Linked DNA regions of Parabacteroides chongii. The protein of the gene in region 1 interacts with the protein of each later gene in a pairwise test. Links are inferred from orthologs where the notes say so. Each region holds a gene or a part of one and is shown on either strand. Other genes may lie near its edges. The genes, in order: P3L47_RS03945 and def.

Region 1 (16,623 bases):
ATGACACCGACCGAAGTAACAATCGTTACAAACCACCTTCTTTACCCGATAGAGAATCCTGTTTTCATCGTTCGAATGAGTGGCAAGGATTACCGCATCGAATCTAAAAAGGCGTTTGAAGGAGGAAAAAAACAAACCTACTCTTTCACCATACAGGCACAAAATATCAGCATCTCAGGCAGCATCACTCCCTGGCAGGATGGCGGCACAAGCGACGAAACGGTTTATTTCTAAACGATTATTCTTATCCATTCAGAAATCACTATCAGTAGCTACACCGTCATATCCGATTAGGAGACTTTTATTATTACACGAAAAATGAGCCAATTAGCGTCGTTGTCTTGAAGGCTGTAAGCCTGACCCCAAATTAGCCCAGAGTTTTAACTCTAGGTATCAACAGGTTATTCTCTCGTTTTTTAAGTCCTGTAAGGACGAAACAAGGAATACAAACTTCTTGTAACGCCCTTACAGGGCTTAGGGGATAAAACGGGTAAGATATTGATACCCAGTGCTAAAACACTGGGGTAATTTGGCTCGCCCCGACGGGGCTCCTAGTTGCTATAATCATCATACATTAGCGAATTTGAGCAATACACCTTTCAAACAACTAGCGAATTTGAGAATATACCTTTCAACCATTCACCTTTTACATCCATCCTTTGATTATTACCGTCTCACAGGTGAACAGTTGGGGTGAACGGTTTGATAAAAAGGTGAACGGTCACCTCTAAACCGTTCACCTTCTTATAAAACAGTTATCCGGGAACTCAAAACTATCTTTGCAAACGGGCAGCTCAAAACTATTTTCGCACACGGACTACTCAAAACTATCTTTGCACACAGTATCTTTTACTATCAAACCTACTACCAACTAACTCAGTAGTCACGACTTACAGTTCCGCACACCACCATCGTCAAGCTTTGCGACCAAGGCCGTTAAGGTTTGCGACGTCGCTCATCAAGCTTAACGACGGTGGTCGTTAAGCAAAAAGATTATGACCTTTGGCTTAGTCAGTCCGGACTTTCCATGTAGTGATCAATAACATACAGGCTAAACATAAGAAGCCCTAAAAAGACAGAGGTTCGTCTACTTTTTTACATTTGCAGACAACCTATAACAGGATTTTCTTAATACACAGTCAACCAAAATCAGGACGAGATAGGTGAATGGTTTACGCCAACCGTTCACCTTTTTACGAAACCGTTCACCCCGACTATTCACCCATCACTGTTTAATTATCAAAGGATGATTGCGAAAAGGTGAACGATGAACGGTTAAATGCAGTTTTACTATGTATTATTCAGCCATCTGAATATAAAAATGATCGGTCAGGACATTCGTATACGTCTGAACCGGAATATCATCATAATTATTCAACTCACCGATAAGAATCAGTTCAGCGTCTTCCATCCATGGCTGGAAAGAAATCACTTTCTTATAGTTGACCTCCTGCAATAAGGACGGATTACTTTTCAGAACCACATAAGCCTCTCCGTCAGCCACCCGTTTTCCCTCAAAAGCGATGGTACGCTCATACATCTTTTGCTTGTTCGCCCCATTAATACGGACAGGTGCAAAACGGAACGAATGATTGCCGTTACGCAATACCGGAGTCAACACCAACGTCTGATAACGCCCTACCGACAAACCGCTCAGCAAAAGATCCATATCCAGTTTCAACTGGCCGTTCTCTACCTCAGCCTTGTTCTGCTTGATATTGACGAAACCATTGTAAACAGTAGCCTGCGCTTGCGTCTGCGACAGCAACCGGACAGGACACAGCTGCATGATCAACAGAAAAAGAAATATATAGACCGGAGTTTTCATCGTTCACTTATTTAATTATATATACAATACTAACACCGAGTTTGGTCGGTCCGAAGTAGTCATTACGGTATTTATAGGCAGTCTCGCCATTGGAAGGATACGCCGATTTGTCGTATTCGAAATGTACAAAACCGACTCCCGCAGAAAATTCAATGTTCCAATGCGGAGAAAGGTACAACTGATACCCATAAGAAATACCACCGCCATAGCCGTTGCCGTTGTAGGCAAATTTCTTTTTCATCACCGACATGAAGTTTGAATTCGAGATATCGTAATCGATATAAATACCATGAACACCGAAGTAATGCCCGTTAAACTTTTCGTGTAACCAATAACGGGCCTCGGGCTGCACCATCCAATGTTGCCATGACTTGTCACTCGCGATATCCCACCCGTTATAATTTCCGGAGATATCCAATGACCAATGTCGGCTGAAAGCCACTTCGGCACCCAAATTCACTGTTGCAGTTGCATCATACAGGATATTAGACTTGACAGCCACGGTCTGAGCCTTCATTCCCCCACCGAAACAACACAAAAGCAATGCGATGAACAGTATCTTTTTCATATTCGTTTCTTTTTCTCTACATGCTTTAAAATCAATTAGCACACAAAGATAGAAATAAAGAAATATAAATCATTAGATGCAAACAAATTATACGTAACTTTGCAATGAAATAAACAAGACATGAAAATCAAATTTATCATTTATAGTATTCTCTGTGCTTTCTTGCTGGCTAGTTGCGAAAAAGAGGAGATCGATCATCCGACAGGAACACCAAAACGTACGGTACTCGCCTATATGGTTGCCAGTAATCTGGGAGGCTATCTTCGCGCCAATATCACCAAAATGATGACCGTAGCCTCCAACAAAGAACTGAACGGAGGAAATTTGGTTGTCTATTATTCGGAAAATAAAAGCAATTCTTACCTGTTCCAGATAAAAGAAGACAAGAACGGAACAATAGTCACGGACACGATTCGTTTTTATGAAAATCAAAGTGCTATCTCACCGGAGACTATGCATAATGTGATTCAGGAGGTGACCGAATTGTTTCCTGCTGAAAGTTACGGCTTCATTTTATCCAGTCATGGTACATCCTGGTTACCCGGCAATTACAGTTCCTTGCGTTCTTTTGGCGAAGAGAACAAGAAATACATGGAAATAACAGAGATAAACGAAGCTTTGGAAGGTTTTCATTTCGACTTTATGCTGTTCGATGCCTGTTATATGAGCGGCATTGAATGTGCATATGAGCTGAAAGACAAAACGGATTATTTTCTCGGATCGCCAACGGAAGTGCTTGCCCGCGGATTTCCTTATGAGAATTTCCTGCCTGCCTTATTTAAGGAAGAAGCCGACCTGGAGATGGTTGCCAAAAGTTTCTATGACTACTACAACAATAACAGCGGCGGACCATATGGTACGGTTTCTCTGATCAAGTCCAGCGAACTGGACGAGCTGGCTTCGGTTGTCAACGAGATATTGAAAGACAAAACGGAAGAGGATATTTATGCATTGCCTTTGTCGGAAATGCAGATACTGGAATATCTGACGGCAAGCAAGCCGCATATGCTTTATGATTTCGATGATTTTATCCGACATCTGGCTAATAACGAACAGTACGAGCGCTTCAATGCCTGCATGGAGAAAGCTGTTGTCAGTAAATATACCACTCCTTATTCCTATTATGCTGCATTGTATGGAGCGAAGAAAATCGAGCATTATTCCGGTCTGTCTGTCTTCGTTCCCCAACCGTCTCTGACAAAGTTAGCCGATTGGTATAAACAGCTGGCGTGGTATAAAGCCGTTTATGAATAAAAAATTAACCAGTTCTCGTGACAGTACGGGAACTGGCTAATTTCATCTTATTATAGGCTTGCTATATTATTGAGCTTTTTACGAATATCCTCCCATGTTACTTTATTTTGCTTCTTGGAAGCTTCCAACATCTTCTTTTCATAAGCTAACCGAGGTATTTCTTCTTTCGCAAATTCGATCAATAATTCAGTGCCTTTAACTAAATTATCCCAATCTTGCTTACGTTCTTCCGGTGACATTGTGTCTAATTTAGCCTTATGCTCTTCAAAATAAATACGTCGTCCGTCTTCATCAAGATCCATAAAACGTACGAAATCCTCATACATTTCCTGTGTTGGAAACAAACTTCTATATTCCGGATGCGATTCTAAATATTCTTTATTATCCATAAATTACTCCTCCATCTCTTTAACTAAAGCATTATACCAATCAAGAATAACATCTATATTCTTCATTATTAAATCTTTTTCCTGATCAGAATGATCATTCATTTGTCCCGAATAGTTCATGAAAAGACTTTCCAGGAATCCTTTTCTACGTTTAAAATCTTCTTCTTTCATAGGCATTAAAATAATTTTGATTAACGCTCTATGTTTATCGGAGACATTACAAAGATAAAGGTTCCGAACATCTCCAACAAACATAAAACTATTTATTAACGAACAACTTATCCACCTCGTTTTACCGGATAAGGAATACCTGTTTATATCGTTTTACTGTACCGCCGGAATGGTAAACCTCGGCATAAAAGATATAAACACCTGTTGGCAATTTTCTTCCTGCAGACGAGGAACCGTCCCAGGTAAGCTGTCCGGAAAGGCCCAATAGTTCATGGTTGGCAATTTCAGCGACACGCTGTCCGGCCGTATTGAAAACAAAGGCGCGGCAATTGTATCCCGGTTGATCCAGATAATAAGTTATCGAATAATGGTTCGAGCCGGAAACCCATTCCGGAGCTTCTACTCCGGTCGGCTGATCCGGTTCATCCGGATTGGGTATCTTCGACTGGGAGTTTTGATAACCGGGAGTTCCATAACCGGCTGTAGCAGACGCAGAAGTCCAGTTTGCTGCCGATTGTGTTTCAGTTTCGGTATCAATTCGTTCAAGAGCTACACCTTTTTGGTCTTTTATGGAGGAAGCATGCCATTTGGAGGAATAGGAGACTTCATCGATCACTGTTTCATCCTTTGTACGGAATAATACAAGTGTAGAAGATGTATTTGCCAATATAGGAAGTTTGGGGATTTCAAATAAAGACAAGGAAGACAGGATCGTATAGAAATCGGTGACACCTGATTTGTTTTTAGTCAACAGCACATAACCATCCGGTTCAATCATTGAAGCAACAGACGATAAAGGGTAACGGGTATTCAATGTGCCGTCGGCTTTACGGACAGCTACTGATAAGCCGGATAGCGGCAAAGAGCGATCAGAGCGGTTATACAATTCTATATATTCACTGCCACCGGCAAAAGGATTCGGCAGAAGTTCGTTAATAATAAATTCAGACGGTTCAACTATAACGGAAGGATCATCTTCAGAATCATCCGGTTTATCCGGATCGTCAGGATCTTCTGAATGATCGGGCTTGTCGGGATCATCCGGTTCCACAGGTTTTTCCGGCTCGGTCGGTTCTTCTTCTTTACCGGACGAATTAACGGAGCCAGGCGTCCCGCCACGAGGATTGGAAGACAGATGCCAGTCACCGGAAGAGGAACGCTCCCACGATTTGGCAGGGGTAGCCTTGGGGTATTCGTATTGGTCAATAATAGTTCCGGAGGGATCTTTCAGCATCAAGCTTTGTCCTTCATCTCTTAATGGATAATACATACTAACAGGTATAACAATTCCATCTAAATCAAAATCAATTTCTGATCCACTCTTACATAATAATGCATATTTATTCGTTTGCAAATCAATATCCGGCAAAACAAAACATCTTGTTCCACACCAAAGTTCCAGACCTTTAAGAGCAACTGACGACCGAGATGTATTATACAACTCTATATATTCAAAAAATGGACCATCGCCTGGTTTAGCCATAATTTCATTGATTAGAATTGTACCGGAAGGAATCACAGGATCATTACCTTCATCTTCCAATTTAAATTCTTCAGATGCTAAGTTCAATGATTTACCTGACAAATCCGTAAGTCCGGTAAATGAAATAATATAAGATTCTCCAGGAGTCATATCTTTAGGAAAGCCAGCATTCACAACAGCCTTTGTATCACCATATTTTAGGTAATCAGCTTTTCCTATCTCTGATATAAATGAATTAGCATTGGATATATCAACAGGAGATTCGAAATTAAACTGTAATTCTGACAGACTTACTATTTCCACATCAGGAAAAGGCATTTCCACAGATGGGACATCGGGATCATCCGGATCAACAGGTGTTTCATCCGAGTCTGTAATTGTAGGAGTTATTTCATCTGATATTCTTATATTATCCATTAAGAAGTGCTTATTTCGACTTCCTGTATAAATCATATTAATAATGAAATAACCAGACACCGGAGCATTTGCAATTGGATATGTACAAGATCCTTCTTCTTTATAATATTTATCATTAATATTGCGAGAATACATTTTCCAATACTTATTATCTTCTAAAGTTACTTTGATACTAAGGTGAGTTTTACTATCAAGACTACTTTCTTTTCGGTCGAACATATCAACTCCACCATTTCTTCTCAACCCTATTTTCTTTTCAACTTTATCATTCTTTTCTTTTTTACATCCGATCTGTACATAATAGTAAGTTTCCGCATTTTCCATATATAAATAGATACGCATATAATTTTTCTCGCTTGGGACTGTTTTCATCTGTATTTCAAATTCCCATTGCATATTGGGTGTATAAGTAATTAGTCTTTTTAAAGCGGCAACACCACCATACCCTTTCGTAGCATTAAGTTGCAATTGACCATTTACGAGTAGAAAAGAATCACGAGCACCAAGCCATTCTGAAGATAAGACAGGCCCATCAAACGTTTCTGTGAATTGTGCAAATGCACAAACAGGAAGTAATACAAGGAGAAAAAGAATAAATTGTTTCATAGCTATATAGTTTTGTTATAAAATTATCTATCTTTGCGCACTAATAGTTTACAACTATACGCGCGACCCTGATTTTGGATGCGGTAAAGTTATAACATTTTTTTTATATTACAATTTAATTAGTGCTCAAAATGAAAGTAGCAATTGTTGGTGTGAGTGGAGCGGTAGGACAAGAATTCCTGCGCGTACTCGACGAAAGAAACTTCCCGATGGATGAGCTTGTGCTTTTTGGCTCATCGCGTAGTGCCGGACGTGTTTATGACTTCCGTGGTAAACAGTACACCGTTAAGGAGCTTAAGCATAACGACGACTTTAAGGGAATCGATGTTGCTTTTGTTTCGGCCGGTGGCGGTACATCTGTCGAATTTGCAGAAACCATTACAAAACATGGCACCGTGATGATCGACAACTCCAGCGCATTCCGTATGGATAACGATGTACCTTTGGTAGTTCCTGAAGTGAACCCGGAAGATGCACTGAATCGTCCTCGCGGTATCATTGCCAATCCGAACTGTACTACCATCCAGATGGTCGTTGCATTGAAGGCAATCGAAAAGGTATCGCACATCAAGCGTGTACAGGTAGCCACTTATCAGGCAGCCAGCGGTGCAGGTGCAACTGCAATGGCCGAACTGATCAAGCAGTACGAACAACTCTTGAAGGGCGAGGAACCTACAGTAGAAAAATTCGCTTATCAGCTGGCATACAACGTGATCCCTCACGTAGACGTATTCACTGATAACGGTTATACGAAAGAAGAAATGAAGATGTATAACGAAACACGCAAGATCATGCACTCCGATATCGAAGTGAGCGCAACCTGCGTCCGTGTTCCGGTTATGCGTGCTCATAGCGAAGCAACCTGGATCGAAACAGAACGTCCGATCAGCGTAGAAGAAGCCCGCAAGGCTTTCGCAGAGGGTGAAGGTATAATCCTGCAGGACGATCCGGCAAACAAAGACTATCCGATGCCTTTGTTCGTAGCCGACAAAGAACCGGTTTACGTAGGCCGTATCCGCAAGGACATCAGCAACCCGAACGGCTTGACATTTTGGACCGTTAGCGACCAGATCAAGAAAGGCGCTGCCCTGAATGCTGTTCAGATCGCTGAATATCTGCTCAAAGTAAAGAACATAGGATAACAATTTTATAATCTTTCTATATAAAAGGGACGGTCTGTTAGAGGCCGTCCCTTTTTTGTTTTGAAAAAGTGGAATTAGCCGGATTGTCTTCTATAAAAGATAAAATGAGACTTGTTTTATCTTTTATAATCGATAAAATAAGCCTGTTCAATAAAATATTTTGGTGATTTAACAACACACTATTCCATCCGGAGCGATCTGACAATGGAAGTCCTGATCCTACACGAATTACTCAGATATATATACAAAAAGCTCCGATAACCATAGTCACCGGAGCCAATTTTGTATCTGTGTCCTCTCTTCGCAGAGATACTGACAGATGAACTTTATTTTATTACTTTAGTATTAATATCTACCGCCTGTTCCCCCATCGCAGGTTACTTTGCAAGGGCGGTTCACGAACCGCCCCTACGCACGGTAAACAATTTAGAATTTTATTTTCAATTTGTAAATTGCTTATTTTACGATTGCCTTTACAGCAGCTTCGCCTTCAACAGCCACTACTACGATACCTGCCGGAGCAGAGATAGTAACTTCGTTAGAAGAAGCAACAGTGTTAGCAACCTGCTGTCCAAGTACGTTAGTGATCACTACGTTCTTGCCTTCAGCACCCTTAACAACTACAGCACCGTCGATAGTTGAAACACTGATAGCAGAAGCGTCGATAGCTTCGTTGTTTACAGCATCCTGTGTTTCTTCTTCGTTGATACCGAATACATCACCTCTTTCATAAGTCGGAACAACAACTACTGTACCGTTGATCCATTTCAGATAACCTTCGTTGGAAGCTGCTTCTTCGTTCGCCTTCACGTCATCTTTGTCAACTGAAGCGATATAGTTCTTATACTGAGTTTGAATTTTGAAAGTCTTATCGCTTTCGTTAGCAGGATTTACATAACGGAATGCGAACTTAGCAACATTGAAGTCAGGAGTATCCAATTCTAATTTAACTGAATCACCGTTGTTACGGATGATATACAGAGTGTCATTGATATGAATACCATCTACGAATGCTAGCTTAGCCAGGTTTTCACCAGCTTCACCTTCATTGATATAAGGATTGTTATGCAGATGAGTTGCACCGTATACATTAGCTGTATCAATCAGGTTGACCAAATAGCGAGCTGTTACCATACGGTCTGTTCTCGGGTGACCAGGAACTGTACAAGTATCAGGATCGTGAACGTCAGCATTTACAGCCAACAGATACTGCCAGCAAGTATTCGGGTTTTCTTTTGTACCACGGTTGATATAAGCTGTATCAACAAACATAGCCGGGTTGATCTTGTCAAACTGATGAACGTTGTCAATATTCAGGAAGCTCTGAACTTCGTCTTCTACTACAGAGTTCTTGTCAGCCTTTTCATACAATACCTGAGAGTTGTTGTCTGCACGATAAATACTTACGATTTCACCGAAGCCTTTAGCTACTTTGTGATATTCAGGAGCATCCAAAGAAACCAGTTTAAACAAATCATTAGAGTTAATCTGTTCCCAAGATTCTTCCACCTGAATCTGACCTTGCTTAGTTGTTGTTGCACCGAACAATTTCTTGCTCAGATCCAAAGTATAATATTTATTATCTTTAGATATCTTACCAGCTACACCGATGATATTGAATAAGCCGTTTGCTTTTTTCTTCAATACAAAGCTATTATTTGCAGTCAGACCTGCTTCAGAGTTATAGTCTTTAGAATCCGGATCGCAATACATTGCATCTTCATCCAAACCTACTTTATTCTTATCGATATAAGTCATATACTCTTTGTTTCCAGCATTCTGGAATGCATAAGTCGGAACGAACAGAGTATCAGCAACAGCCTTGAAACCTTTCTTATCATAATCATAAGAGTTGCTAATTACAATTGCAGTGTCGCCAGTTGCAACTACACGCCAGTTAACAGAATAATCTTTTTCTTTTGTCAAACCAAGCAAATGCTTACCTGCATGATTTTCTGTTACATAGAAGTCAGTTTCTTCTGTTGAAGCAACAGCCAGTTTATACTGAGTATCTTTGATTTCTGTTTCTTTGTAGTTTGTATAGAAATCAGCAACTGTCAATTTAGGATCAACCGGGTTGATGATAAATGTATCACGTTCTCCAAAGCTGAACATAGCTTCGTTATCATCATAAGAAATAGTATACTTGTTATTAGCTGCATCCAACACATTCAGATACAATGCATCAAATTTAGCAGTTGCTTTAGAACCAGCTTCACGGTTTGTGAAAGTGAACTGTGTTTCAGAATCTTCATCTGACAATGAAACTACCCACTGAGCTTCGGGAACAGCCTGCAAATATCTAGCAGCTTCAACCAATTCAGGAGAATAGTTACCTTCGTTATCCAAACCTAAGACTTTACCATTCTTAGCTTTCAAATTTTTATCTGTTGTAACGAATGTAAGTGTTACATAACGATCACGGAATGGGTTGTTCTTCTTATCGTATGCATTTACTCTTGTATCAGAAGCAATTGCAATATTCAAAACGGTAGGAAGTTCTTCCGTTGTAGTCAAATAGATCTGAGGATTAGTATCTGTTCCAGCTTTTACTGTTGTCAAATAAAGCTTATCATCTCCTATTTGGATAGCTACAATTGATTTTTCGTCAGAATTACCTAATACTGTTACTTTCTCTGCATCATCAATCTTACTTACCAAAGTCAATCTTTCACCAATGCCAGTAACATTTTCCCACTGGGTATCAGCAAAAGCAAGGTACTTATCACCAACTTTTAGATATGTAGAACCACTTTTTGTTTCCAGATAAAGCAATTTGCCAGCCAATACATTTCCATTGTTAATAGTAAGGCTAGTTTCTGCATCAACCGGTCTTGTCAGATTCAGCATAAAGCCATTACCTAACAATGCATTCAAATCGTCTGCATCCCATGCAGTAATAGCAGCATCTGCATCAACGCTACCATCTGCTTTTACCTCTACAGTAATATCCTGATTATCATTAGAAACTGAACCCTTACCAGCTACAACATTCTTGTTACCTACAACAAGAGCAAAGTCTGCAGGAATTGTTGTATTGGAAGTTCCGTTTGCTAGAGCATCAATAACTGTATTAGCATCAGCATTATTTACAGACAGAGCCTGAGTGCTCTTAGTATTATAGTTAGCTGCCATATCAATAACAGCCTGCTGGAATACTTCAATTTCTGCATCTGTAGCATCTTCTGGTAAACTTACCTGAGCACTATAATAATAAGATTCTCCTTTTGATTGACGAACATCTGCATATTCGAATACACTTCCTTCAAAAGTATTTTGAGAAGCGATATCAGCAGCAGCATTAGTCTTACCTGTCAATCCTGTAAAAGTAAGAGCAGTCGACAGATAAGTAGCGTTATCGCCAGTTGTCACTTTCTTTTGAATTGCAAGATTGTTATCTTTGATCTTCAAACCTGCAACATCATTTCCTTTAACAACAATGCCATAAGTCATGACCCCCTCTAAAAGATTAGTGGCTTCTGTTATAGTATTATTAGAAATAGTAGCTTTTTCAACACTTGCATCAAGTACAATACCCGTTTTATTTGCAGTTGGCTGATTATTACATGTATTTACAGTGATAGGAAGATTCTTTACTGTAACATTATCCGCACTAATTTGTAACTGACCGACAATAGCACCATCACCCTCAGCTGTAATTGTTATACCTTCTACATTTACATTTAAGAAGTTTGCACAATTTCGTAGATAACCACTACCTGACCACTTTATGCCATAAGTAGGAAATGTTATTTCTTCGGCAAATACAATCTCATCACCTTTTACAATGCCATCCTCTCCTGTTTTAAATTGCCATACATCAGTATTAGTTTCTTGGCCATTTTGGGCATCCCCTTTCCAATCTGTAACAGTTGTAGTGATGTTATTAAGATCAGAAATACTTTTAATTACGTACTTCTCTGCCCAAGCATCACCACTCCACAGCGAACCGGCAAGCACTAAGCTCGCCGCCATAAGCGTAGAAAACTTTTTGTTCATAATTCTAAAATTTAGTATTAATAATAGTGTTAATGAAATATATGTTCTTCTTATAAATTGTCTCTTCTAAATAGAATGACGAGAATAAACGTTCCTTTTTTCTCGTCATTTTTTGAGGGTTTGTTACCATAAAAGACAATTTCGTACTAACTTTGCTATTCGGTTGATAAGAAAGCATATAGGGAAGAAAAAATTATTTTGAAAAAGATTGGAGGTTTAAAAGAATGTGGTAACTTTGCTGACGAGAAAAAAGGAACGTTTATTCTCGTCACTCGTTTTTCCCTCCATAATTTTTGATTATCAAACTTCTTATTAGATTTATGTTCATTAATAATATAATAATGACATTAATATATGTACGTATGTACATTATTATATAGAAAAGTAAACTTTTCCTATTAGTACGAATTGACCACACACACAACAAGCTTATCAACAAAGAATTACTAACAAACAGAGATGTAATTATATCATCTCACATCTACTTTCATTCTGATCGGATGAAGTGTTCAAACCCTAAGAGAGAACCACTGAAATACTAAAATCTAAACACTGGCGAATTAAGGGCATTTCTCCTATGTTTCAAATACAAAATAATAACTTTACAAAAAAACAGAGCATACTTTACACTTTAGAATACTATAGGTTACAAATAAGGAAGGAGTGCGTTCCTTATTCAAATTATAGGAGAAAATAGCTTAATTATAGGGAGTTTTAGAAGTGAAAGTCCTAAGAATAGTTCTTATATAAAACGGGAAAAAGGGTGACGTCATAAACAATCGCGACGTCACCCTTTCAGATGTTTATCTTCAAAGGACAGATACGGTTTTACACAGGATGATTCCGTAATTATAAATTACAGGCAGGTACCAATTTATCTCGTTGAGCTGCTTTAATAAAATAAAATCACCTTTTACTTTATTTATCTTCCCAGCCTTTCGTCTGAATTAAGTTCGTGTTCAACAATAATTCACCTTTCGGGATAGGCCAGTAGTAACGGTAATCGGACCATGGTAATGTGCCAGTTTGAATATTTATACTTTTCGGATAAAGAATGATGAAACCTTCTTCATCTAAAAAGACATCTTTATTGGCAATTGCCGTCACTGCTGTTTCGCGGATACCGGTTTCCGGATCTACTACCCCATTGTTGTAATCTCCATTATAAAGAGCCTGCATCTCTTCAGTAAATTTTACACCTCTCATCGGAACAGTCAACAGGCCTGCCGCCTTCCAACGCATTAAATCCCAATAACGGAGGTCTTCCTGGGCCATCTCAACACGTCTTTCACGACGTATCTCACGCAATAAGGGGGAAACCGTATAATCCAACTTTTCTCTGTAAATAGCATCCAAGCGAGGGTCTGCCGGAATATTTCCCATATTCAGCTTAGCTGTTGGATATTTCTCGAAGTCGAACCCGGCACGTAGACGCAACTTATTGATAGTTATATCAATATCATTCTGCGAGATTGTGCCCAGTTCACATTTTGCTTCTGCATATATCAGCAGAGCTTCTGCATATCTAAACTCAATAGCCGATTGCGTTGAGCCACTGGCTCTCTGGTAGTTCACCAGGTCCGGTTTCCAATGTTTGATGAATCGGTAGCCAGACTGTTCAGTACCAAGATATTTCAGGTTAGGATAGGTTATTCCATTTTCGTTGATGCCATATACTCCTGTGTTTCTGTTCCAGACGGTGATATATTCTCCCGGTTTACAGATTGTCTGCGACATACGGGGATCGCGATTGTTCAACTCGCTCCATTTTCCATATCCTTCAAACAGCGGGTTTACTTCATAATTACCTTTCGAACCACCGATATAGACAGGACGTCCGTCTTCGCACAGATATTCATCGACCAGACTCTTTTGAGCACAAATACCCATGTGATTATTCTGGTCATAATAACGAAGCAGGTCATTGCCAATCTTATTATCAAAGCTATATTCTACTCCCAAAATGGCCTCCGGATTGGTTCTAATTTCGGTATCAAACTGAGCGAACAGTGCCCAATAAGCATCATCATTTCCATTGGTAAACAATTCATATCGTCCCGATTTAATCAGATAATCGGATGCTTTAACAGCTTCTTCCAACCATACATTAGCAGTGTTCTGCAAATTCAATTCTGTGTGGTATTTCCGGAAAGTTCCTTCATTCAGACAGATTCTTGCTTTCAAAAACTGAGCCATATCCTTGTTTATACGACCTACCGAGTTAGGTGTTGCAACTTCCGGAAACCATTCAATGGCACGGTTTATGCAAAACAACACCGAGTCCATCACCAATTCTCTCGAATCACGCGGCGCGTACAGTTCTTCCGAGTCTATGTTCAAGTCGCGGCTAAGCCAGGGTACATCACTAAAAATCTGTACTTTCTTAAAGTAGTCCCATGCCTTGAAAAAATAAGCTTCAGCAGCATAAGCCTTTTTCTTATCCTCGCTAATAGGCGCTCTGTCGTAGTTTGTCAGGAAATAATTTACGCGACGTAAATCTCCCCAACTCCATCCATTGTAATTATCATTCAAAGGAACGGTATAAGCATTAGTCAGTCTGACGTTCACATTCTGACCGCTACGAACTGCATTATCTGAAAAAGCATCGCCATAAGCAATGTGGCTTCCTCTAAAGTTCAAAGGTGCAACGTATGGATCCTGGTTATGCCCTCGGGCATAGATACGGTACATACCATTGAGATAAAGCTCCAGGTCGGTTTCCGTGTTCCAGAAGTTTTCACTTACTATATCGTCTTTGGGAGGACGGTCCATAAAATCGTCATTACAAGCAAAAAGGCAAAATGACAACGCTGATAAAGCCAGCACTTTTATATTTGAACTATGTTTTCTCATACTATCATATCTTTTAAAATCCAACTTGTACACCTAAAGCAACACTTCTCATCTGAGGATAGGAAGTTGACAGCAAATCCGGGTCGTATACACCGGGTAATTCTGTAATTTCAAACAAGTTAAAGCCTGAAACATAGACTCTGAGTTTACTCATCTTAATCTTGTTCGTGATTTCTGCCGGAACAGTATACCCCAAAATAGCCTGTTTCAAACGTAGATAAGCTCCGTTAAACATGTAAGCCGATTGCGTATACCAGTTCTGCGAACGACGGGCCCCATAAAGCGGATATTTGGCATCCGTCCGTTCCGGTGTCCATGAATTTTCATAAACGGTTTTACTGCCGGGACCATCTTCATCTCCCCAATATGTTTTATCGCTAATCCAGACATCTCTTTTGGCAACTCCCTGGAAGAAGAGATTCAGGTCGAAACCTTTCCATGCAAAATTTGCTGTCAAACCAAACTTCAGGCGTGGTGTATTATTTCCAAGAACTTTCAGGTCGCCATGATCGTCTAATGTATTCATACCTCTGTTTACTTCGCCATCTCCATTGATATCTTTATACATGATATCGCCCGGATAGTAAGCACTATTCGATTCGTGCGGACGATGCAGGTTGTTTCCGTTTACGTCTGTATATTGGATAATCAGGTTGTCAGCAATATCCCCTTCCTGCAGAATGCGATCGGTTTCATATCCCCAGATTTCACCTACTTTCTTTCCTGTATACAAAGAGCCCAAACTACAATTGTCGTTGCCATTGAAGAGAGCGACTTCGGTCTGATAATCGGACAACACAAAGTTCAAATCGTAAAAGAAACCATTTGAAAGGCGATCTTTCCATCCAATGCTCATCTCCCATCCGTGTGTTCTCAGCTTACCGGAGTTCACCATAGGAGCACTGGTTCCGAGCACTGACGGATAAGTTGAACCGTCCATAATGATATCTTTCGTTTCACGTCTGTAGATGTCGAAAGAAAAGTTCAGTCTGTTGGTAAGTAAAGAGATATCCAAACCGCCATTGATAGTAGTAGCCGTTTCCCAGGTAAAATCCGGACTAATCAATCCGGGAGGATTCACCTGATAAGGACGTTGCCCGTTAATCATAGCACTCGACTGACTGGAACCCATTCTGGAATAGAAACCATAGTTGGCCACATTCTGATTGCCGATCGAACCATAGGAAGCTCTTATTTTTAGATTATCCAACCAACTACGCGTATCGGCCATAAAACTTTCTTCCGAAAGACGCCATGCAGCAGAGAAAGATGGAAAAAATTTGAAACGCGAGTCGTGCGGGAATTTAGATGAACCATCATATCTTCCGTTCATTTCAAAAAGATAACGGTCAGAAAAGTTATAGTTAACCCTCATGAATACGCCACGTACAGCCCAATGTTCGTCCACTTCACTTTTCGAAGGATTCATGCCATAGGTATTTCCCAGTGTCGGAGCGCCAATACTCATGATTCCTGTATTTCCTGCAGACAACTGTTCTTTCTTCCAGACTTCCTGGTTGAAACCTACCAATCCTCCCAATGTATGCTTGCCAAATGTCTGATTATAATCGGCATATATATTAGTTGTGAAAAGCTGTACATCTTCTTTCGTTTTACTGATACGTCCTGTTTCCGTATTAGTCGCAATGTTTAATGCTTCCCAGCTATCCTGAATATACTGAAATTCGGGTTCCACGTCTTTTACATCATAAGAAGAAGGACGATAGGAGAAGTCGGCTTTCAATTTTAATTGTGGCAAGACCTGATATTCCGGACTTACAGTGAATACGGCTACACTTCTGTCTGTTCTTTTGTTTCTGTTGCTATAAGCATAAGCCGAAACAATGCTGTTGGTCGGAGTATTGGGAACCGGGTCATTCGGTCCTGTCAACAAGGGCATATTCTGATTCCAT
Region 2 (9,242 bases), 3.2 Mb from region 1 along the record:
CAGCGTATTCTCTTACGGAATTATCCGGAAATGTAATCTTTATCATAATCTGTTCTCTATAATTCTTTATAATTAGGATGCAAATTTAGCATTCTTTTTCGTAAAATGATATTTTTAACCTAAAAGATATATGCTTTAAACCCAAAACAGGCATGTTTTGTTGGAAAACATACCTGTTTTGATTCTAAAAATCTGATTTATATCAATTGCTTGTCATACGTTTGATGATACTATAGGCATTAATAATGCCCAGCTCACCGGCTTTACTCAAGTCGGCAATACCTTGGTTGGCATCTCCCAAAGACAAGCGGGCCAGTCCGCGGTTGAAATAGGCTTCCGCGAAATCGGGATCACGCTTGATAGCCTCGTCATAATCCTGTATGGCAGCCCGGAAATCACGCTGTACACAACGCAGGTTTCCACGGTTGAAATAGGCGTATACAAAACCCGGATTCAGACGAATAACCATATCGTAATCGCGTGTAATCATTTCATGCTCGTAAGCTCTCTTCTTATCTTTTACCTCGGCAGAGGTCGGATCGGATACAGGAGATTTCGGTGCAGCACTCTGTCCCATCTTGAAGTTCATGCTACCCATCGACATAGCCAGATCATCGGTAGTAGTCGCCTGCGACATATTATAAACCAACTGCTTGTAGCGTACTACCGCACGATTAAAATAAGCCATGGTGTAGGTCGGATCAAGTTCCACTACCTTGTTGAAATCCTTAATAGCTTCGGAAAAGTCCTGTACCAACATATAATCGACCGCACGTCCAAACCATGCATCCGCATTGTTCGGCTGAGCTTCTATCTTGGATGAATAATCATTGATAGATGAGAAATGCACGGATATCTGATCTTCGGTAAGAGCTGCTTCTTCATTCGTGATGCGCAACTTACGGGAGAGAACCATACGGGCGTTATATTCCTCGATCATCTTATCGTAATAGACTAGTTTCTTGACCGGGTCTATCTTCTCATAATAAGTCAGGACAAACTGGGGTTCAAGGTCTACACGTACATTACGATCCTGCACACGTCCACGGACATCGCTTTGATATTTGTTCCTGCGTTCTTCATCCTTGTCGTATACTACCAGACGGTTAAACTTACTGATATTTTTATCTGATTTCTCACGTGTATTTTCATCAGTGTTGTTGGATGCCATAGCGTTACCCGACTGACCGGAAGATCCTTTCTTGGCATTGTTCTCCATTTCGATGGCAGTCCAGTAATCACGGTCGGCACCTACCTGATCGTTCATCTTACGCTTTGCCTCCGAACGGCTATAATACCCCGGAGTAAAGTTTGGATATTGTCCCAAAACGGCATCGAAATCACTTACAGCTCCCCGGTAATCACCTGTTTCAAAACGCAGAAGAGCACGGTTATAATAGGCCATGTAGTTATCCGGTTCCAACTGAAGAACCACATCGAAATCTTCGATGGCACGGTTGTTGTCACCTACCTGGTAACGGAGCAATCCACGGTTGAAACGGGCTATCAGATTGTTTTTATCCATACTGATTACCTGGTCGTAATCGTCCATCGCCCCACGAAGATCGTTCTTCTGGTAGCGTACCAAACCACGGTTTATATAATAACCGCTTTCACGCGTATTCAAACGGATTGCTTCATTCAAATCGGCCAGTGCACCGTCCAGATCATTAGTCTGATAAAGCAAAATAGCACGGTTCCCGTATGACGGAGCATAATAAGGATCCATTTCAATCGCCTTATTGTAATCGGCAAGTGCTTTCACGGTGTCACCCTTCTCGCTGTACATCGCACCACGAGTCAAGTAATTCATAGAATATTTAGGATGTGCTTTCATCAGCACATCGAATGTCTTTTCCGCATCGTCATAGTCTTTCCGCTGGATATTGGCTACGGCTTTATTGACAAGCATCTGCCGGTCTTCTGGCTTAAACTCCAGCCCCTTGTCATAATCTGCAATCGCGTCTGCATATTTCTCCTGACTCTGGCGAGCAATACCGCGGGCATAATATGCCTGTACTAAAAAAGGATTCCGTTCAAGACACAAAGAGCAGTCTTCTTCCGCCCCTTTGTAGTCATCGAGGTTAATTTTAGCTACAGCACGATAAAAATAGGGTTCTGCAATCCAGGGCTTCGCTTTGATCACCTGATTAAAATACTGTATGGACAGCACATAATCTTCAAAATATAATGCATTACGTCCGATAGCCAGCACACGGTCCGTATTGATCTGGGCCGACATCGCCAACGAAAATGTTATAAAGGTCAGAAAAAGAACTATTTTTTTCATCAGATTGCCTTAAGTGTTAAAAAGAGGTGCGTCAAAAGATTTCAACGGACTTTCGACACCCCTCTTTGTTCAGCGAACAAAAATAAGCAATTCGGACGAATGTTAAAAGGTTCGGAGCTAAAAGTATCTTAAAAGGTGATATGTCTATACAGAATCATACAGAAAAGGAGCTGCATCAATTTTTTTTGACGCAGCTCCTTTCACTTATTCAAATATAGCCGTTGCTTACTTCGGCTGTATTTTAACCATCAAATGATCTTTTGTGATCTTATCGCCTTCCTTTACCTCCAACTCGGTGATCACTCCGGATATCGGAGCTACGATCCGGTTGTACATCTTCATCGCCTGATGAATGAGAAGCAACTGGCCGGCTTCAACTTCCTGGCCCTGCTCCACATAAATCTTCACGATGGTTCCCGGAAGATTGGAAATCACATCACCGACGAAGGGCTTATGCCACATCTTACGGTTCTTATATTTCTCTGTCAGCAGCGTTTTGTATTTACGGGCGGTAACTACAAAATCTACATATTCATTTTCTTTATTTTCCATATTTTCAAAAAGTATATGTACGGATTTAATTAGAACGGAGGGATTCCGTGCTTTTTAGCCGGTCTGTATTCCTCTTTCAAAATAGAAAGTTTCAGAGCGTGGAGCAACAACGCGCGTGTTTCTTTCGGCTCGATAACAGAATCAATAAATCCTTTTGAAGCAGCCACATAAGGATTAGCAAACTTCTCAATATACTCTTTTACTTTTTCCTGACGCATTGCATTCTGGTCTTCAGCTTCCATGATTTCCTTACGGAAGATAATGTTTGCTGCACCTTCCGGTCCCATAACAGCGATCTCTGCACTCGGCCATGCGAACATAAAGTCAGCACCCAGGTGACGTGAGTTCATAGCGATATAACCACCACCGTAAGCCTTACGTAAAATCACTGTGATCTTAGGAACAGTAGCTTCAGAATAAGCATACAGTACCTTCGCTCCGTGACGGATCACACCGGCATGTTCCTGGTCTACGCCCGGCAGATAACCCGGCATATCTTCCAATGTAATAATAGGAATATTGAATGAGTCGCAGAAACGGATGAAGCGAGCAGCTTTATCGGCACTGTCGCAATCCAATACACCCGCCAGTACCATCGGTTGGTTAGCTACGAAACCGACCGTCTCGCCTGCCATACGGCCAAAGCCGACTACGATATTGGCAGCCCACAATTCCTGAACTTCGAGGAAGTCAGAATCATCGACAATACATTTGATCACATCGCGTACATCGTACGGCTGCTTAGGATCGGCAGGAACCACTTCTTCGATGTTCAACATAGCTGTCGGCTCTTTCGGTTCAACAGTCTTGGCACGCTGCTGGTTGTTCCAGGGGATAAAGCTTACTAGACGTTTAACCTGTTCGAAACATTCCTGTTCGCTCAAGGCATAGAAATGAGCGTTACCTGTTGTTTCAGCATGAACACGGGCACCACCCAGGTCTTCCATAGAGATGTCTTCGCCCAAAACAGTCTTGATCACATTCGGACCGGTGATGAACATCTTGGAGATGTTTTCTACCACGAACACGAAGTCTGTCAAGGCAGGAGAATAAACGGCACCACCGGCACACGGTCCCAGGATCAACGAGATCTGAGGGATAACACCTGATGCGATTGTATTTCTATAGAATATTTCACCATATCCGGCCAAAGCGCCAACACCTTCCTGAATACGTGCACCACCCGAGTCATTGATACCGATGATCGGACATTTCATCTTCAGTGCATGATCCATGATCTTTGTGATCTTGCGAGCATGTTGCAAACCTAATGAACCACCGGCAACAGTGAAGTCCTGTGCATAGATACATACCGGAGCACCGAAAATAGTACCCGTACCTGTAACTACACCATCACCCGGAAAGTCTTTCTTATCCATTCCGAAGTCGCGGCCATCATGCTTTACAAACAAATCGTACTCATGAAAAGAGTTCTTGTCCAGCAAGGAAAGAATACGATCACGGGCAGTCAATTTACCCATCGCGATCTGCTTTTCGATAGCAGCTTCGCCTCCACCCATCTCAACGACGGCTTTCTTCTCCCTGAGGGCCTGAATGTTTTTACTTAAATCTGTCATATTATTTAATAGATTTTTATTATTTACCGACAGCTTTTGCTCTGTACGAACAACGAGCAGTCCCTTTAATAATACTATTTAGTTTTCCTTTATTCAACTGGCGGCGGATAGCCGACACATTGTCGATGAAGACATGACCTTCCAGGTGCTCGCATTCATGCTGTACAACACGGGCTGCAAAACCATCGACCACTTCGTCATGTTCTTCCAGGTTTTCATCCAGATATTTCACACGGATCTTGCTGGCACGGGATACTTTTTCATGTACGCCCGGCAGACTTAAACAGCCTTCTTCCATGGAAATTTCTTCTTCACTACGTTCTACTATGTCCGGATTGATCATGGCACGCTTGAAACCTTTGCATTCGGGGAAATCATCTCCCATTACATCAGCATCGATCACCAGCAAACGGAGCGACAGACCAACCTGAGGAGCGGCCAAACCTACTCCATCGGCATTATACATCGTGTCGAACATATTTGCTACTAACTGCTTTAAATCCGGATAATCTTTGGGTACATCTTCAGCCTCTTTTCTTAATACGGGCTGTCCATATAAATATACTGGTAAAATCATAAACTATAACTGATATTTTTTATTTTCTAAATATGATTGCAGGATAATAACGGCACTGATTTCATCCACCAACCCTTTATCCTGTCTTTTTTTCTTCTTCAAACCTCCGTCCAGCATGGCTTTATGCGCCAGGACAGATGTAAAACGTTCATCGTAATATTCAACCGGGATATCCGGAATTGTCCGTTTCAGATGTGTAACGAATGCTTCCACATACTTCATATTTTCCGAAGGTTCATTATTCATCTGTTTCGGCTGGCCGACCACAAACAGTTCAACCGGTTCCTTTGACACATAAGCTGACAACCAGGAAACAAGTTCACCACTCGGCACTGTCGTCAACCCGTTTGCAATCATTTGCAAGGTGTCCGTAACTGCTATTCCGGTCCGTTTCCGACCATAATCAATTGCTAGTATCCTTCCCATCGGTTGCAAAGATAGCACAAATATGGATTTATATTACACAAATACACAAAAAGTGTGCAATTTATAAATTTAATAAGCATTCTTTTCTCCTTTCGACATATTCAAAACCGTCACCACAATGATCTTCAGATCCAGGAAAAACGACCAGTTCTCGATGTACCACACATCTCTTTTGACACGGCCTTCCATCTGTTCCAATGTCTTTGTTTCTCCGCGATAACCGGTTACCTGCGCCCATCCTGTAACCCCCGGCTTCACCAAATGACGCACCATATATTTATCGATAAGAGCCGAATACTGTTCGGTATGCTTCAGCATATGAGGACGGGGACCGACTACCGACATTTCCCCTCTCAGTACATTGATAAACTGCGGAAATTCATCCAGGTTTGTACGGCGCAGAAAGTCTCCGACACGCGTTTTACGGGGATCGTCTTTTACCGCCTGCAATTTATCCGCATCGGAATTTACCCGCATAGTACGGAATTTATAGCACTCAAACTCCTGCCCGTACAGACCAGTCCTTTTCTGTTTAAAAAAGATCGGTCCCGGAGAAGTTATTTTTATCAATGCTCCGACAATGATATATAATACCGGATAAACAGTCAACAGAACTCCCAATGAAAAAACAATATCAAAGGATCTTTTTAATGCACGATTATAAGCAGCCTGCAACGGTTCGCGACGAATCGCCAATAACGGAATAGACTCCATTATTTCCATCACAAGACTCTTCTTGATATTCCTATAAAATTCGGGAACGATGTAAAAGCGAATCATATGCTTTTCCGCAAAATTGATAATCCGCAGGATCTTTTCATCCTGTGTTCCCGGCAAAGTACAATAAATCTCGTCTATATCATTAGCAAGTACATAATCCTCCACTTCATGAGTCATACCCAAATAATTGGGCAAAACACTCTGTAAAGATAAATTATCATCGAAAAAACCCATCACATGGAATCCATAAGAAAGATCATCTTTCATGACCCGATACAATTCCATACCGTTCTTTCCGGCACCGACAATAATAATTTTCTTGAAATTATGCCCTTTCCTACGATACATCTTCAACGTAACACGAACCAACACACGCCAAAGTGCAAAAATGACAATCGTTATAAGATAATACACAATCAGGAAAGTAGCCAGAGCATCGCCTATATTTAAAAATATCAGACAGGTAGCAAATAAAAATACCAATATGGAAACCAGCGCAAAGGCCCTTTGGACGATTTTATCGATAAAAACAACAGCCACATGCAATTGCATGGGAACAAAATAAAGAGAAAAGAAATAGCAAAAATTCAACAAAAGCACCACCTCTCTTAAACTATAAGACAGCGCTTTTGTATATAATATATCTAATCCATTATAAACAGCGAAGAACAATAGGTTTAATACTAACAAATCTCCTATTCCTATCAGCCATTGGATAAGGTAACCATGTTTTTTGTCGAATTCCATAACTGTGTTCTAAAATTCCACAAAAGTAATGAATATTCCGTGCAAAAAAAAGGCTGCACAACATAATGTGCAGCCTTTTTAGGATATAATCGAAATTAATTAATTGTTTGCACGCATGATAACAACACGGTTCCAGTTGTTTTCGCTGTACGGCTGTTCGTCTGAGCCTCTGTATTCGATCGAGATCTGTTCAGAAGAAACACCATATTTTTCAATTAACTCTTTAGCTACAGCTTTTGCACGTTTTTCAGAAAGCTGCATATTATATGAGCTTGTTCCTGTCTTCTTGTCTGCATAACCGATCACCTTGATAGGAGCATTGTTTTCTTTTACAAACTCAGCAGTATTGTAAATATTGATCTGCTGGTTCTTATCGATCTTAGCACTGTTCAGACGGAAGTAAACTACATTGTCTACATAGTTATTAACTACATTCGTTACAACTTCTTCGCATTCAGGACAGGATTCCGGACGTTTGCTCAATTCATCATTAGCAGCACGCAGTGAATTGATCTGATTGTTCAGGTCGTTCAACAATGCGTAATCCATCGGTTCCAATACTTCGAAATCAGTTTTACCCAGTTTGAATGTCAAACCAGCACTTAACTGAGCGATACCGTCAGTCAGGTGGAACATATTAACACGGTTGAACTGTTCGTTCAGCAAAGAACCCTGAACTTCCACGTTCAAGTCAACACGTTTGCTTAAACGGAAAGCAGTAAGGATACCTGCATTCAATGTAGGAGATTCTGTTCTTGCACGACCCTGGTTTTCGAAACGCTGTGCATAACCGAAACCTACCCAAGGAATCAAACGGAATACTCTTTTTTCATTATATACACCCCAGAAATTGGTAACATCCCATAACAAGTCTACATGAGCTGCTGCATATTTGTTATGCTGCATAAACTCTGCATTGTTACCTTCAAATCCGTGAAGGATACCTCCGTTCAACTGAGTACGGAAAGCCAGATACGGATTGAACCATTTACCAAATGAGAACTGCGGAGCAAAATTCAGACGGTTTCCAAAATCCGCTTTATTATTTTGGTCACCTAACAAAATACTTGCACCACCGGCAACAGAAATAAACCAATTGTCGCCAGCTTTGTTTTTCTTGAAATTTGTCTTATAACCTTTTTCAGTACTAAAACCAACTTGTGGTTTAAATTCCTGTGCAGACACAGAGAAAACAAAACCTGACAACAAAGCTAAAAGTAATACTTTAGTCTTCATATTCATCAACATTTTAATTAAACAATCAATTACCTTAGATAACGCTCAAATATAGAGCAAAATTAACTCTTTTTTTAACTAAAACAAAATTAATCTACATTTTGTTCTTAATTTATTCAAAATAATTCAGAATTTTATATCCACCTTCTTTCAGGTAAGATTCTTTTTTCATCAGCTTAATATCATTTTGCATCATATCCTGAATCAGAGCATCAAGGGTGTATTTCGGCTCCCATCCCAAGCGGGCACGAGCCTTGGTAGCATCCCCGATAAGCAGGTCTACCTCGGTCGGACGAAAGTATTGAGGGTCAATACCAACAACTTCCTCACCCATCCGTCCTTTAAAATGTTCGAGATAAGCCTCACCTACTTTCTCTATAAACATTTTTTCGTCAATATAGTTTAATACTGCGACCTCATTAACATTTTCCCCTTTGAAAATAATTTCAACGCCTATTTCTTTAAATGCTTTCAGGATAAAATCACGAATAGTCGTCGTAATTCCAGTAGCTATTACATAATCAGAAGGTTCATCCTGCTGAAGAATGGCATGCATCGCGCGTACATAATCTTTAGCATGTCCCCAGTCGCGTTTGGAAGATAAATTACCCATATAAACTTTGTCCTGCATTCCCAAAGCGATACGCGACACAGCCCGGGTTACTTTACGAGTCACAAAAGTTTCTCCGCGAAGAGGTGATTCATGGTTGAATAAAATACCGTTCGAGGCATGCATCTTATAGGCCTCGCGGTAGTTGACCGTAATCCAGTAACCATATAGTTTGGCTACGGCATACGGACTTCTGGGGTAAAAAGGTGTTGTTTCTTTCTGAGGAACTTCCTGAACCAGCCCGTATAACTCTGAAGTGGAAGCCTGGTAAATACGGGTTTTAGGAATCAGATTCAAAAGGCGGACAGCTTCCAGAATACGCAGAACGCCTAACCCATCGGCATTAGCTGTATATTCCGGCGTATCGAAACTTACTTTCACATGGCTCATGGCAGCCAGGTTGTATATTTCATCCGGCTGTACTTCGCCAATAATACGGGTCAGATTCAAACTGTCGGTCAGATCACCGTAATGAAGGATCAGATTCCGGTTCTCGACATGTGGATC

What was found.
Region 2: the proteins of P3L47_RS03945 (region 1) and def interact in binary tests that used the Escherichia coli proteins (3 or more experiments, as listed by UniProt). The link is inferred for Parabacteroides chongii from one-to-one orthologs.

What each region holds. Positions count from the first base shown.
Region 1 is NZ_CP120849.1:951,501-968,123, forward strand. What follows is about bases 6,012-8,852. They hold P3L47_RS03945 (aspartate-semialdehyde dehydrogenase), read left to right. Parts: upstream 6,012-6,847; coding sequence 6,848-7,858; downstream 7,859-8,852. Other genes in these bases: P3L47_RS03940 (lamin tail domain-containing protein), read right to left, coding at 6,012-6,716; P3L47_RS03950 (DUF6383 domain-containing protein), read right to left, coding at 8,315-8,852. Outside these bases: P3L47_RS03910 (fimbrillin family protein), read left to right, coding at 1-234; P3L47_RS03915 (DUF3868 domain-containing protein), read right to left, coding at 1,298-1,828; P3L47_RS03920 (DUF3575 domain-containing protein), read right to left, coding at 1,836-2,396; P3L47_RS03925 (clostripain-related cysteine peptidase), read left to right, coding at 2,517-3,650; P3L47_RS03930 (hypothetical protein), read right to left, coding at 3,701-4,039; P3L47_RS03935 (hypothetical protein), read right to left, coding at 4,043-4,210; more of P3L47_RS03940, read right to left, coding at 4,332-6,011; more of P3L47_RS03950, read right to left, coding at 8,853-11,857; P3L47_RS03955 (RagB/SusD family nutrient uptake outer membrane protein), read right to left, coding at 12,776-14,710; P3L47_RS03960 (TonB-dependent receptor), read right to left, coding at 14,724-16,623.
Region 2 is NZ_CP120849.1:4,179,318-4,188,559, reverse strand. What follows is about bases 3,218-5,995. They hold def (peptide deformylase), read right to left. Parts: upstream 4,997-5,995; coding sequence 4,439-4,996; downstream 3,218-4,438. Other genes in these bases: P3L47_RS15600 (undecaprenyl-phosphate glucose phosphotransferase), read right to left, coding at 5,492-5,995; ruvX (Holliday junction resolvase RuvX), read right to left, coding at 5,000-5,422; P3L47_RS15615 (acyl-CoA carboxylase subunit beta), read right to left, coding at 3,218-4,419. In the rest of the region: thrS (threonine--tRNA ligase), read right to left, coding at 1-46; P3L47_RS15625 (tetratricopeptide repeat protein), read right to left, coding at 203-2,290; P3L47_RS15620 (acyl-CoA carboxylase biotin carboxyl carrier protein subunit), read right to left, coding at 2,516-2,842; more of P3L47_RS15615, read right to left, coding at 2,872-3,217; more of P3L47_RS15600, read right to left, coding at 5,996-6,889; P3L47_RS15595 (OmpA family protein), read right to left, coding at 6,989-8,125; gmd (GDP-mannose 4,6-dehydratase), read right to left, coding at 8,238-9,242. UniProt on the Escherichia coli protein: Removes the formyl group from the N-terminal Met of newly synthesized proteins. Requires at least a dipeptide for an efficient rate of reaction. N-terminal L-methionine is a prerequisite for activity but the enzyme has broad specificity at other positions.